Regions from separate parts of the Micromonospora rifamycinica genome, predicted to be linked through region 3. Evidence: riboswitches for the same ligand, from Rfam matches in the RefSeq annotation. Region 3 holds a riboswitch; each other region holds the start of a gene.

Region 1 (4,306 bases), 3.2 Mb from region 3:
CTACCTGGTGCACGTGCTGGTGATGATGACCGTGCTGCGGCTCACCGGGCACTGGGGCGTGGGGCTGCCCGGCTGGTCGGGGCCGCTGGCCGTGCTCGGCTTCCTGGTGGTGAACCTGGCGTTGGCCGCCGCCCTGCACCGCTGGGTGGAGACCCCGATGATGCGCCGCCTCGCCCCCCGCCGCCGCCCCCCACCCGCGCCGGCCGCCGCCGGTGCCGCCGTCTCCGGCGCTGCCGTCCCCGAAGCCGCCGGGCCGGTCGTCGTGCCGGGGCCGAGGGCGGCCGACGGCGGACGTCCCGTCGAGTACGTCGGGCCGCGCGACCCGCGCTGATCCCACCGGTGCCCGCCACCCGATCGGCACCCGCAACCACCGGCACCCGGCATTCGCCGTCCCACCGGCGGCCGCCGCCCCGGGCGGGGCCGACAGCGGGCGATCGGGCTTCCTCCGGCGGGACGGACCGGGTCCACGGTGGTGGGCGCGGCGACACGCCCGGCGGTGCTGCGGGCCGGTCACCCCGGCGGTAGCGTGGTCGCGTGTCCCCGGTCGCGTCCGTCAGTCCCCTGTGGTGGGTCGTGCGCGGGATGTCCCGGCTCCTGACCAGCCTCGCCGTCGCGCTCGCGTTCGCCGCCGCCGCCCCCGGGCTGCCCGGCCCCGCGCTGTTCGGGCCGGCCGCGACCGCCCTGTCGCTCGACGCGTCCCGGTCCGTTCCCGCCGCCACCGCCCCGGCCGCCCCGGGCGGCAGCTCCGACATCCTCCGCACCGGTGACCCACGGGTCGACCGGGCGACCGCGGTGACGGTGGAGCCGGTGGGCACCGTGGCGCTCGCGGTGCCGGTCGGCACCACCCGGAGCCGGTCGGCGGCGACCCTGGCGAGGGCGACCGACCGGGTGCCCGCCGCCGCTGCCGGCCCCCGGGCGCCCCCGGCGGGCTGACCCGGCCCGCGCGGGGCCGACCCATCCGCGCCGCCACCGACGACGAACCTCACCCCGCACCGCCCGGCCGGTCCCGCCGCCGGTACGGCCTCCGCTTCTCCGCATCCCGCCCACGAGGTGTCGACCGTGAACACCGTGCTCTCCCGGTTCCTGATCGAGGTCCCGACCGCCACCGTGATCTGGTCCCTGCTGCTCGTCCTGGCGCTGACCGGGCTCGCCGTCCTGGTCGCCCGCCCCGAGCGGGACCAGCCGACCGACGTGACGGCCGCCGGCCCGCCGCCGGACGCCCCACCCCCGGTCGCCGACCTGCGCCGCTACGCCGAGGAGGTGGCGGTGGCCGCTTCCGGGGCGGCCCAGACCGCCCGCCGTCGCCGGGCCGCCTGGCTGGCCGCGCAGGACACCCTGGACCGGGCCTGGCAGGCGTACGACGAGGCGGACACGGTGGCCCGTCGGTTCGCCGGTGCCGGCGCACTGCCCCGCCCGCGCACCCCCCGCACCCCCGCCGAGTACGCCGACCGGGAGCGGTGGTTGCACCAGGAGGCGGTGGCGGCGCACTGGCGGGGGGAGTTGTCGGTCGAACGGCTGCGGGACGTCTTCGCGCACCGCGACGGGTGGGATCCGCGTCGGCACCCCGTCGAACACGAGGTGATGCTCGCCCGTGCCGTCCGTGAGGACCGTCGTACGGCGTACCGGGCCGCGGCCGGGTGGGAGCGGGCGGCGTGGCGGGACGCCGAACTGGCCGCCGAGGCGGCCCGGTCGCTGGCCGTCGAGGCGTACGCGGCGACACAGCGGTTGCTCCCGACCCTGGTGCCCTCGCCCCGCCCCGCGACGTCGGCGGCCCGTCCGACCGCCGCCGCCCGCTGGCGACCGGCCCGGGTGAACTGACCCGGCGGCGCCCCGCCCGAGATCCCGGCCCGCTCACCGGCGCTCCCGGCCCGAAGGGCGGTCGGCCGGTACCCGGTAGGCCGGCAGGGGCCGACTCGGCTCGGTGGCAGGTGGGCGACCGAATTGTTACCTGCCGGGTGTGGCCGGCGTCACCCCGACCCGGGATCCGGACAGGTGGTCACACCCGGTGACATCGAGCGTGGCGATCATCGGTGGTTGCCGGCGACCTGTCCGGTTGCCGCCCGGACGGGGCCGGACGCACCATCGGACCCGCCGCGGCAGGTCGGTGCCCGAGTGCCCCGCAGGAGGGCTCATCGGAGCATGTTTGCGCAGCTCACAGGGGTTGGCGAGAAGGAAGGCGACCAGTAGTGTCGCTGCGGTCCGGTGCGGTTTTCGATCGCCGAAGGCGACGCCGCGCCGACCCGCTCAATCGTGCTAGTCACGAACCGGGGACCCACACGTACCACTGGGGTGAATCGCCGGGCCACGGCCCGGGGTAGGGCGATCTTCCCGCCCGAATCCGTCAGCTAACCCGGTCGGCGGCAGCGGAAGGAGTTCCTCCTCGTGCAGCATGACCCCACCCCCTCGGTAGTTCCTCCACCTCGGCGCCGGAGCACCGCCGGAGTGTCGCGCCCGATGCGCTGACCCGGCCGTCCGCCCCGCCGCCCGGCCCTCGTCGGGCGGCCCCCGCCGATCCGTCCGGCCCCCCGTCGGGCGGTCCCGACCGCACGAGCGGCGCATCCGACGATCCGCGCGTGGTGTAGCCCACCGCGTGCCGGTCCGGCGTGCCGCCGCTTCGCCCCGTGGAGGAACACCCCGTGAAGCACCACATGAAGCGTCAGCTACGCCGCCTGACCAGCCAGCGTCAGTACCAGGTGGTGGTCGGTTCGGCCGCGGTCCTCGTCCTGGCCACCGGTGCCGCCGCGCTGGCTGCCGGCGTCGACGACGCCCCGACCGACCAGCCGCGAACGACCGCCGTCGCCGGGACCGCCCCCCGCCTCGACGACATCGCCAGCCGGGCTGAGGCCCGGGTCGCCGCCCCCGCCCCGACCAACCCGTCGGCCACCCCCACGACCAGCCCGTCGGCGAGCCCCACACCGTCGCCGCGGGCCACCCGGGCGAAGGCCCGGCCCCCCGCCGACCCGGACCTGGCCCGCCGGGTGGTGGCCCCGAAGCCGCCGTCGTCGAAGCTGCTCCGCTACGACTACCAGGCCCAGACGACCTACTACTACTGCGGTCCGGCTGCGGTGCGCAACGCGCTCAGCGCGGCCGGCATCGAGCGCGGCCAGGACGACCTCGCCGCCCAGTTGGGCACCACCGAGATGGGTACCAACTCGGCCGAGGACACCACCCGGGTGCTCAACGCCGTGGTGAAGGGCGACCCGTACCGGACCCGGATGTTCGCCGGCACCCCGAGCGACGCGCAGGTCGAGCGGCTGCGGGCCGACGTGGTCGAGACGGTCGCCGCCAAGCGGGCCGTGGTCGCCAACGTGGCCGGTGACGTCACCGACCTCGACGGTGGCTGGCACTCCTTCCCCGGCGGCCACTACGTCGCCGTGGTCGGCTACCGGGACAACGGTCGTACCGTGCGGATCGCCGACTCGGCGGACCCGTCGCTGCCGGCGTACTGGGTCGGCGTGACCACCCTGGCCAACTGGATCGCCACCCGGGGCTACTCGGCCTGACCGGCCGCCCCGCATCCGCGAACCGGACCGCCCCGGCCGCCCGCCCGTGGGCACCGGGGCGGTCCGCTGTCGCAGGACCAATCCCGCCGGCGGACGAACGAGGTCGGATCCATGTTCCAGTGGCATCCGGCGCTCGCGATGCCACTCGACCATGGATCGAGCGTGATCTTGCCGAGGAAGGCGCGCGGGGGCGGGCGGGCGCGGGCGGGGGGTCAGCGGCGGGCGCGGGCGGGCGGGAGGTCAGGGGCGGGCGCGAGTGGGGGCGGGCGGGGGTGGGTGGGTCAGGGGCGGGGGGAGAGGGAGGCGGTGTCCGACGCGCCCCGGGGGGTCGGCGGGTTCCAGTCCGGCTCCAGTTCCCGCCGGGCGGCGTCGAGGAAACCGTCGGCGTACGAGTCGGCCGGGAAGTCACCCAGGTAGCGACGGCGGGTCTGCCAACGGGCCGCCATCAGCGGGTCGGTGTCCAGCAGCCCGGCCAGCACCTCGTCGAGGTTGGCCATGTCCCGGCGCAGCACGTAGCCGGAGGCGGCCAGCGGGAAGCGGGCCACGAACTCGTCCCCGTCGACACCCAGGTCGGTCACCGCGTACGGCTTGCCCGAGTAGAGGTAGTCCGAGATCACCCCGGAGACGTCGGAGATCAGCGCGTCGGAGCGGTTGACGCAGTCGGTCAGGCTCAGCTCGCGGCTGGCCGCCGCGCCCCACAGGTGCTCGCGGCCGGTGCGGGACCGGTCGGCGGCGAGCAGTTCGGTGAGCCGGGCCAGCTGCCGGGCCGAGGCCGGGTTCTGCCCGGTGTACGGATGGGCGCG
Region 2 (4,306 bases), 2.2 Mb from region 3:
GGAGCCGGGCGGTGGGGTTGCGGGCGATGGCCAGCAGCACGTGACCGTGGTTGGTGAGGAACGTCCAGTTGCGGGCGCTCCCGGCGCTGTCCGTGGTCTTCGCCATACCGGTCATCGTATGGCCCGAGCGCGGGGAACCCGCCGTCGGCCGGCGTTCGCGTCCGTCCCGGCCGGCTGTCGACCCGCCGCCGACATCGCTGCGACCAAAGCCTGAAACGTGTATCACGAAATCTTGACGTACCTTTAGCTGCGTGTGACCGTGGGAACACGGCCGTCGGTGCCGCCGGCCGGCGTGAGCAGGCACGATTCCGGACCGAGGTGAGGCAATGGGCCCGATCACTCCGACCCAGGCGCTGGCCGAGTTGCAGGCCGGCAACCGGCGTTTCGTCGCCGGTGAGCCCCGCCACCCCAACCAGGGCGCGGTCCACCGGGCGGCCGTCGCCGACGGCCAGCACCCCTTCGCGGTCATCGTCGGCTGCTCCGACTCCCGGCTCGCCGCCGAGATCATCTTCGACCGGGGTCTGGGTGACCTCTTCGTGGTCCGGACCGCCGGGCACACCGCCGGCCCCGAGGTGCTCGGCAGCGTCGAGTACGCGGTGACCGTCCTGGGCACGCCGCTGGTGGTGGTGCTCGGGCACGACTCCTGCGGTGCGGTACAGGCCGCCCGGGAGGCGGCCCGCACCGGCACCCAGCCCCCGGGGCACCTCTACTCGGTGGTCGCCGCCGTCGGGCCGAGCCTGCGCCGGGCGGCCCAGCAGGGGGTGCACGACATCGACGGGATCGTCGACATCCACATCGCGCAGACCGTCGAGGTGCTGCTCGGCAACTCGCCGGTGATCGCCGCCGAGGTGGCCGCCGGGCGGTGCGCGGTGGTCGGCATGTCCTACCGGCTCGCCGCCGGTGAGGTCCGCCAGGTGGCCCCGGCGCACGCTCCGGCCGCCCTCACCGCCGCCGTCCCCGGGCCTGCCGTGGTGCCGGCGGGTGCCGACGCCGCTCCGGCGGCCGTCGCCGGCTGAGGCACGCCCGTCGCCGGCCGTCGCCGGCTGGGGCACGCCCGTCGACGGCCGTCCGGCCGAGACCCGCTCACGGCGGAGGCCGCCCGGTTCGACCGGGCGGCCTCCGCCGTGAGTGCTCGCTCGACCCACCGGGTCGAGGACGCGGTGTCCGGGATTCGGATGCCGCGTCGTCGCGTCGCTACAACAGGGACACGTGTACGTGGTCGGTGTGGTTGGACGGGCCGGAGTAGGAACTCCATCCGTTGGCCGGGAACCAGATCTGCCGGTTCCAGATCACGTAGTAGATGCCCAGCCGGTCCGCGTTGCGGAGCAGGAACGCGGCGAGGTTGTTGCCGTACATCCGGGTGTCGTTGTTGTGCCACGGGCTGAAGCCGCTCTTCTGCAACGACCAGTCACACGCCTTGCCCTTGGGGTGCTCCCAGGGACCACCGGGACGGTAGCAGCCGACGAACCGGTTGAAGCCGGCCCGCTTGACCTCCTTGTACATGTGCAACGTGCGCGGGGTGATGCAACCGGACGTGGTCGGGTCGTTCTCGCTGCACGACTCGGCACGCCAGTCGCCGTCGGCCGTCTGGCCCGGCGCGATGCGGGCCACCGGCGAGGTGGCGTCGACCAGGCCGCCGGTGAAGCCCCGGCCACCGACCAGGGCCAGTGCCTTGTCCGCCTCGGTCTTCTTCTTGGCCATCAGGTTGGTCTGCTTCTGCTGCTCACGGACCTCGGCGTCGACGGCGAGCTTGGCCTTCTCGGCCCGGGTCCTCACCTCGTTGACCTCGGCCAGCTTGCCGGCGTTGACCATGTTCAGCTCGTCCAGGGCGGCGGCCCGCCGGACGAAGGCGTCCGGGGCGTCGCTCTCCAGCAGGGCGGCGACCGCGCCGACCCGACCCGTCCGGTACGACTGGGCGGCGATCTCGTTGACCTGCGGGGCCAGCGCGGTCAGCTCCTGCTCGGCCTTCTCCACCTCGATGGCGTACTCGAGCTGGCGCTTCTTGGACTTCTCCAGCCGGTTCTTCGCCGCCGAGTACTCCCGGTTGGTGGCCTCGATGACGTCGGTGAGCAGCTTCGGCTCCTCGTCCTCCTCGTGGCCCGAGGGGGAGGGTGCGTTGGGTGCCGCCGTCGCGGGGGCGGCGGTGGGCCCGGCGACGATCGCCAGGGCGGCGAGCACGGCCACTGCCGGCGTCAGCCAGCGGCGTAGGGGTGCCGTCACAGTTTTCCCTTCCGTCGACCGCCGACCGGGTTAGCTGACGGGTTCGGGACGGAAGTGGCCCCTACCGCTGGCGCGGATTCACCCCAGGTGCTCGGTTCCCCGGCTCGCCGTACGGCGATTGGGCGGTGGCCCCGCTGGCGCCGGTGGGCGCCTTCGGCGGTGACCGGCAGCGAGGTTACCCGAGAGTCGTAGCAGGAATCTACGGCCACAACCCGGCGAAATACGTATTTTCCCGATAGCGGCCGGTGACCAGCGGCGGGATCGACAGTGGTGACCCCGCCTCCGGTCACGAAGCGGAGTGTCACCATGCCGCTTCCGTGTTCCCCTCCGGATCCGCCCACCGGGCGGGGGCCGGGGTGGACGGTCCGCCGGGTCGGGGCGCGCCCAGCGCCTGCCACGCCTCGGCCCGGTCGGGAGCCGGGCGCGGGGTGGGCGGCGGCCCGGCCGCGGCGGCGTCGGCGGGGCCGCGGCCGGCGGTGGTGACCAGCGCGGCCAGCCCGGTCGTCAGCGGCACCGCCGCCACCAGCCCGAGGGTGGCCACCGCGCTCCGGACGATCTCCTGGGCCAGGAACTCGCTGGTGAGGATCTGCCCCAGCGGCCGGCTGTCGGCGGTGAGCAGGAGCAGCAGCGGCAGCGAAGCCCCCGCGTACGCCAGCACGATGGTGTTCACCGTGGAGGCGATGTGCGCCCGGCCGACCCGGGTGGCGGCCCGGTAGAGCTGCAACCGGGAGAGCCCGGGATTGGCGTGGGCCAACTCGGTGACGGTGGCCGCCTGGGTGACGGTCACGTCGTCCAGCACGCCGAGCGAGCCGATGATGATCCCGGCCAGCAGCAGGCCGTGCAGGTCCACGTCGCGCTGGTACATCGACAGCGTGGTGGCCTCCTCGCTGCCGTACCCGGTCAGGTGGGTGGCGGCGGTGGCCAGCGTGCCCAGGACCCCGGTCAGCACCAGGCTGCCCAGGGTGCCGAGGACCGCCACCGAGGTCTGCGCGGTGATCCCGTGGGTCAGGTACAGCACCACGAACATGATCAGCGCGGCGCCGGTGATCGCGATGGGCAGCGGTGCGCCCCCGGCGGAGATGCCCGGCACCACGAAGGTCAGCAGGATGGCGAAGCTGGCGCCGAGACCGGCCAGGGCGGCCAGCCCACGGAGCCGGCCGAACGCCACGATCGCCGCCGCGAACAGGGCGACCAGCCAGAGCAGCGGCGTACCCCGCTGGTGCTCGGCGATGTGGTAGCTGACCGCCACCGGGTCGGTCGGGTCGGTCAGCGCGACCAGCACCACCTCGTCACCGACGGCCACCGTCGGTGCCCCCGGCCCGGACGGGACCGGCGTCTCGACCTGCTCACCGCTGTCCGGCCCCTGCTCGACGGCGACCGTCACCGTGCCGCACGGGCCGGCGTCCGCCCCGGACGGCCCGTCGGGGGTCTCCGGCGCGGGCGGGCAGGGTTCGGTCACCACCCGGGTCACCGTGCCGTGGTGGCGGGGCACCTGCTCGCCCTGGTCGATCCGCCGGGTCTCGCCCGGCCAGAGCAGCAGCGTGGCGACCACCGTGACGACGATGAGCGGAACCACCGTCAGGACGAGTATCCGCCGCACCCGGGGCGGGGTGGACGGAGCGGTACGGGTGTGGTCGGCGCCCATGCGTGCGAGTTCTCCCAACGGTCCGGGACGGGATACCGGTCGGCCGGCCGACCGGTTCATCCCGCGGGCGGCGGTCGTCGTCGGACGATGGTAGCCACCACCCCGGCCCGCCGGGTTAGCCCTGCCCACGGTATGCCGAGGGGTGCGTTCACCCCCGGCCGCGGCGGGTCAGCCGCGCTTCATCAGCCGGCCGACGGCGGCCATCATCTCGGCGGCCATCTCGTCGGCCCGGCCCTCGGCGGCCCCCTCGTGCATGCAGTGCCGGGCGTGGCCGTCGAGCAGGCCGAGGGCGACCTTGTCCAGGGCGGCCTGGACGGCGGAGATCTGGGTGAGCACGTCGATGCAGTACCGGTCGTCGTCGACCATCTTCTCGATGCCCCGGACCTGCCCCTCCACGCGGCGCAGCCGCGCGAGCAGCTGGTCCTTGCTGGCGGTGTAGCC
Region 3 (4,306 bases):
CTGGGCGAGGAGACCGCCACCCTGCACTCGCTGGGCTCGCTCTTCCCCGGCCTGTCGGCGACCCGCACCGACGGCCCCGAGGTGGCCGCGGTGAAGGGGTCGCTGCGGATGCGGCGGGTGCTGGAACGGGCGGCCCGGGACGCGGTGCCGGACGGTCCGCGGGAGCTGCGGCTGCTCTACCGGGGGACGCTGCTGCGGCTGGAGCCGCGCGAGTTGGACCGGATCCGGGACCGGGCGTTGCACCGGGGTGCCCGCCGCAACGAGGTCCGCCGGGTCGGCTTCGACGGGGTGCTCGCCGCGCTGTACACACAGGCCCGCCGGCTGGCCGTCACCGGGCTGCCCGAGCAGCCCACCTTCGAGGACGAGATCATCGACCGGCCGGAGTTCCGGGAGTTCCTCAAGGCCTGGTGGCCCCGGCTGCACCCCCGGCACGTGCTGGGCTGGCTGGCCCGACCGGAGCGGCTGCACCGGTACGCGGCCGGCGTCCTCTCCCGGGCGGAGACCGCGCTGCTGGCCGGGGCGTACCGGTCGTTGGACACCGAGGGGCTGACGGTGGCCGACATCGCCCTGCTCGACGAGCTGGACGCGCTGCTGGGCAAGCCGGTACGCCCGAAGAGGGCGAGCCGGGATCCGTTCCAGCTCGCCGGTGGGGTCCGGGAGCTGAGCACGTTCGGTGACCGGGAGCGCGCGGCCCGTGCCGCGGCCCGGGAGCGGCCGGAGGACTACCGGGACTACGCGCACGTGGTAGTGGACGAGTCGCAGGACGTCTCGCCGATGCAGTGGCGGATGATCGGCCGCCGCGGCCGGATCGCCTCCTGGACGGTGGTGGGCGACCCGGCGCAGACCGCCTGGACCGGCGACCAGGAGGAGCTGGACCGGGCACGGGACCAGGCGCTGGGCCGGCGACGGCGGCACCGGTTCACGCTCACCACCAACTACCGCAATCCGGCCGAGATCTTCGCGGTGGCGGCAGCCGAGATCCGCCGGATCCACCCCGACCTGGAGCTGCCCAGCGCGGTGCGGTCCACCGGGGTGGATCCGGTGGCGCTGACCGTGCCGGCGGCGGAGCTGGCCCCGGCGACGGTGGACGCGGTGGAAACGGTGCTCGCCGAGGTGGCGGGGACGGTCGGCGTGATCACGCCGGTGCCCCGCCGGGACGAGGTCGCCGGCTGGCTGGGCGACCGTGGCGGGACGCGACTCCAGGTGGTGGACAGCCTCCAGGCCAAGGGCATGGAGTACGACGGGGTGGTGCTGGTCTGTCCGGGCGAGATCCGGGCCGAGCCGGGCTCCGGGGTGCGGACGCTCTACGTGGCGCTGTCCCGGGCCACCCAGCGCCTGACCACCGTCGATCCCCTCGGCTGAACCACCGGTCCCGAGCGGCCCGAGCCGGCCGGAGGTCCGATCCTCACTTGCATACATAGCGATGTGAGCATAGATTGGACCGGGTTCGCGGCGGCGACGGAGGGTGTGCAGGTGGGCGCAGGTCATGACCACAGCGCGACGATCAGCAACGCCGCGCACCGGCACCGCGGTCGGCTCTGGGCGGCGTTCGGGCTGCTCACCGTGTTCATGGTGGTCGAGGCGGTGGCCGCGTTCGGTACCGGCTCACTGGCCCTGCTCTCCGACGCCGGGCACATGTTCACCGACGTGCTCGGCATCGGGATGGCCCTGGCCGCGATCACCGCGACCCGACGGGCCGCGCAGGACCCGCAGCGCACCTTCGGCCTCTACCGGCTGGAGGTGCTCGCCGCGCTGGCCAACGCCCTGCTGCTCAGCGGGGTGGCGGTCTACGTGCTGATCGAGGCGGTCCGCCGGTTCGGCGAGCCACCCGAGGTGCTGGCCACCCCGATGCTGGTGGTGGCGGTGCTCGGCCTGCTCGCCAACCTGGTCGCGTTCGCGCTGCTGCGCGAGGGCGCGAAGGAGAGCATCAACCTGCGCGGGGCGTACCTGGAGGTGGTCGGCGACCTGCTCGGCTCCCTCGGCGTGATCGTGGCCGCACTGCTGATCGCCGGCACCGGCTGGTGGTGGGCCGACCCGGTGGTGGCCGTGGCGATCGGCGTGTTCATCCTGCCGCGTACCTGGCGACTCGGGCGGGCGGCGGTGCGGATCCTGGTGCAGGCCGCCCCGGAGCACCTCCAGGTGACCGCCGTGCACGACCGGCTGACCGCCGTGCCCGGCGTCACCGAGGTGCACGACCTGCACGTCTGGACGCTCACCTCGGGCATGGACGTCGCCTCCGCGCACCTCACCCTGGCCACCGGGGCCGAGGTCGGCGCGGTGCTGGCCGCCGCCCGCGGCGCCCTGCGGGACGACTTCCACATCGAGCACGCCACCCTCCAGATCGAGCCGGGCAGCGCCCCCGGCGCCTGCGGCCCGACGCACTGGTGACCACGGAGGCCAACCGCCCTGCGGGCGGGCGCGACACCACCGGAGCGTCACGGAACCTCTGTGAGTGCGGCGATCACGCTAGCTTTTGTCCTGTTTACCCCATAAAGGGGTATTCACTCCCGTACCCTCAGTCACGAGGTGGACGGGTGTCCCACCCGTACCGGTAGGCTCGGCTCCGGCCTCCGCCAGGCGGCGCCCACCGGCGCCGGCGGTGGCCGCCGCCTAATCGCCCACCAGGGCGAACCGGGGAACCATGTTCCTGGGGTGCATCCGCGTCAGCGGTAGGGATCTTCCGTCCCGAACCCGTCAGCTAACCCGGTCGGCGGCTGACGGAAGGACTCTGTATGCGGGTAGGAACCACCACACGGCTGTTGGCCGCAGTCGTCACGACCCTCGCGCTCGGCGTGTCGTCCGCGCCGTTCACCCCGGCCGTCGCCGCGCCCGTCACCCGGCTCGCCGCTCCCGGCGACGACGACGAGGGCGGCACACCGGCCCTCCGCGAGCAGCTCGACGCGGCCAGCAAGGGTTGGGTCGAGGCGAAGGCCGCCCTGGAGCGCTCCACCAAGCGCCAGCAGGAACTCGACGGCCAGCTCAAGAGCATCGAGGCCCAACTGGTCGTGCAGACCGGAAAGGTCGGCCAGATCGCCGGAGCGGCCTACCGCACCGGCCGCCTCGGACCGATGTCCGCCCTGCTCAACAGCAACAGCCCGGGCGGCTTCCTGGACCGCGCGGCGGCGCTGGAGACGGTCGCGGCCCGGGAGGACCAGGAACTGCGCACGATGATCGAGACCCGGGACCAGGCCACCCGGACCCGGGCGGCGGTCAGCCGCGAGATCACCGAGCAGCGCAAGCAGGTCGCCACCATGGGCAAGCGCAAGGATCAGGCCGAACGCGCGTTGGCGGTGGCCGCCGCCGACAAGCCGGCCCCCACCTCCCGGGACTCCGGCAGCTCGGACGGCACGTCCAGCAGCAACGCCAAGGGAGCGCCCCGCAACTCCGACGGCTCCTGGCCGTCCGAGTCGTGCAGCGTCAACGACCCGACGCCGGCCAACGGCTGCATCACCCCGCGCACCCTCAACGCCCTGAACCAGGCCAAGGCCGCCGGCTTCACCCGGTACGTCTCCTGCCACCGGCCCAGCGGGTCCGGCGAGCACCCCAAGGGGCGGGCATGCGACTTCGCCGCCCAGAAGAACGGCTTCGGCGGGGTGGCCAGTGGCGGCGACCGGACGTACGGCAACAACCTGGCCGCGTACTTCATCCGCAACGCCGACCGGCTCGGTGTGCTCTACGTGATCTGGTTCAAGCGGATCTGGCTGCCGAGCAGCGGCTGGAAGTCGTACAGCGGGGGCAACGGCGACCCGTCCAGCGACCACACCAACCACGTTCACCTGTCGATGATCTGAGCACCACCTCGGGTGGCCCGTGCACGGCGGGCGGGCCACCCCCACCACCCCGCCGACGGTCAGGCAGCAGCCGGAGCGTCGCCGCCGGACCGGCCGTCCAGCACCGCGCCGAGCCGGCTGGCCAGCCCCAGGTGAGCGGCACGGGCCTGCCGGAAGGCGTAGCCGAACAACGGTGCCGGCGCGGCGAGGGTGATCTCCACGTCGATCCGCAGCAGGTCACCCTCCATCCGGAGCCGGGTGTGGTTGCGGACCGTGGTGGCGGGCTGCTGCCGGGCCACCGTCACGATCTCGTCCTGCCCGACCAGCAGGACGTCGGCCTGGTAGGTGACGGGGAACCGCAGCGGCCCCAACTCCAGCCGGTCGGTGATCGCATAGCTGGCCACGGCGCCCGGTCGGGCCGGCAACCGGCGCACCCGGACGATCAGGGGATGCAGCTCCTCCTGCCGGGACAGATCGCTCAGCAGCGCCACCGCGTCCGCCCGTGAGCAGTGCGCCTGCACCGTGTAGCTGAAGCT

Evidence for each region. Region 3 has a riboswitch for cyclic di-AMP ahead of GA0070623_RS25615 (coiled-coil domain-containing protein). Riboswitches for the same ligand answer to the same signal wherever they lie in the genome.
Region 1: it holds a riboswitch for cyclic di-AMP, as region 3 does, so the genes downstream of both, GA0070623_RS08895 (C39 family peptidase) here and GA0070623_RS25615 (coiled-coil domain-containing protein) in region 3, are expected to answer to the same signal.
Region 2: it holds a riboswitch for cyclic di-AMP, as region 3 does, so the genes downstream of both, GA0070623_RS15540 (coiled-coil domain-containing protein) here and GA0070623_RS25615 (coiled-coil domain-containing protein) in region 3, are expected to answer to the same signal.

What each region holds. Positions count from the first base shown of each region.
Region 1 is NZ_LT607752.1:2,192,949-2,197,254, reverse strand. It holds gene GA0070623_RS08910 (acyltransferase family protein) at 1-331, shown strand, start outside; gene GA0070623_RS08905 (hypothetical protein) at 535-933, shown strand; gene GA0070623_RS08900 (hypothetical protein) at 1,060-1,818, shown strand; cyclic di-AMP (ydaO/yuaA leader) riboswitch at 2,232-2,375, shown strand; gene GA0070623_RS08895 (C39 family peptidase) at 2,637-3,503, shown strand; gene GA0070623_RS08890 (CDP-glycerol glycerophosphotransferase family protein) at 3,785-4,306, opposite strand, start outside.
Region 2 is NZ_LT607752.1:3,806,767-3,811,072, reverse strand. It holds gene GA0070623_RS15550 (helix-turn-helix transcriptional regulator) at 1-115, opposite strand, end outside; gene GA0070623_RS15545 (carbonic anhydrase) at 327-1,016, shown strand; gene GA0070623_RS15540 (coiled-coil domain-containing protein) at 1,195-2,220, opposite strand; cyclic di-AMP (ydaO/yuaA leader) riboswitch at 2,224-2,355, opposite strand; gene GA0070623_RS15535 (YibE/F family protein) at 2,522-3,865, opposite strand; gene GA0070623_RS15530 (metal-sensitive transcriptional regulator) at 4,034-4,306, opposite strand, start outside.
Region 3 is NZ_LT607752.1:6,041,079-6,045,384, reverse strand. It holds gene GA0070623_RS25625 (HelD family protein) at 1-1,362, shown strand, start outside; gene GA0070623_RS25620 (cation diffusion facilitator family transporter) at 1,474-2,388, shown strand; cyclic di-AMP (ydaO/yuaA leader) riboswitch at 2,598-2,729, shown strand; gene GA0070623_RS25615 (coiled-coil domain-containing protein) at 2,733-3,791, shown strand; gene GA0070623_RS25610 (SRPBCC family protein) at 3,851-4,306, opposite strand, start outside.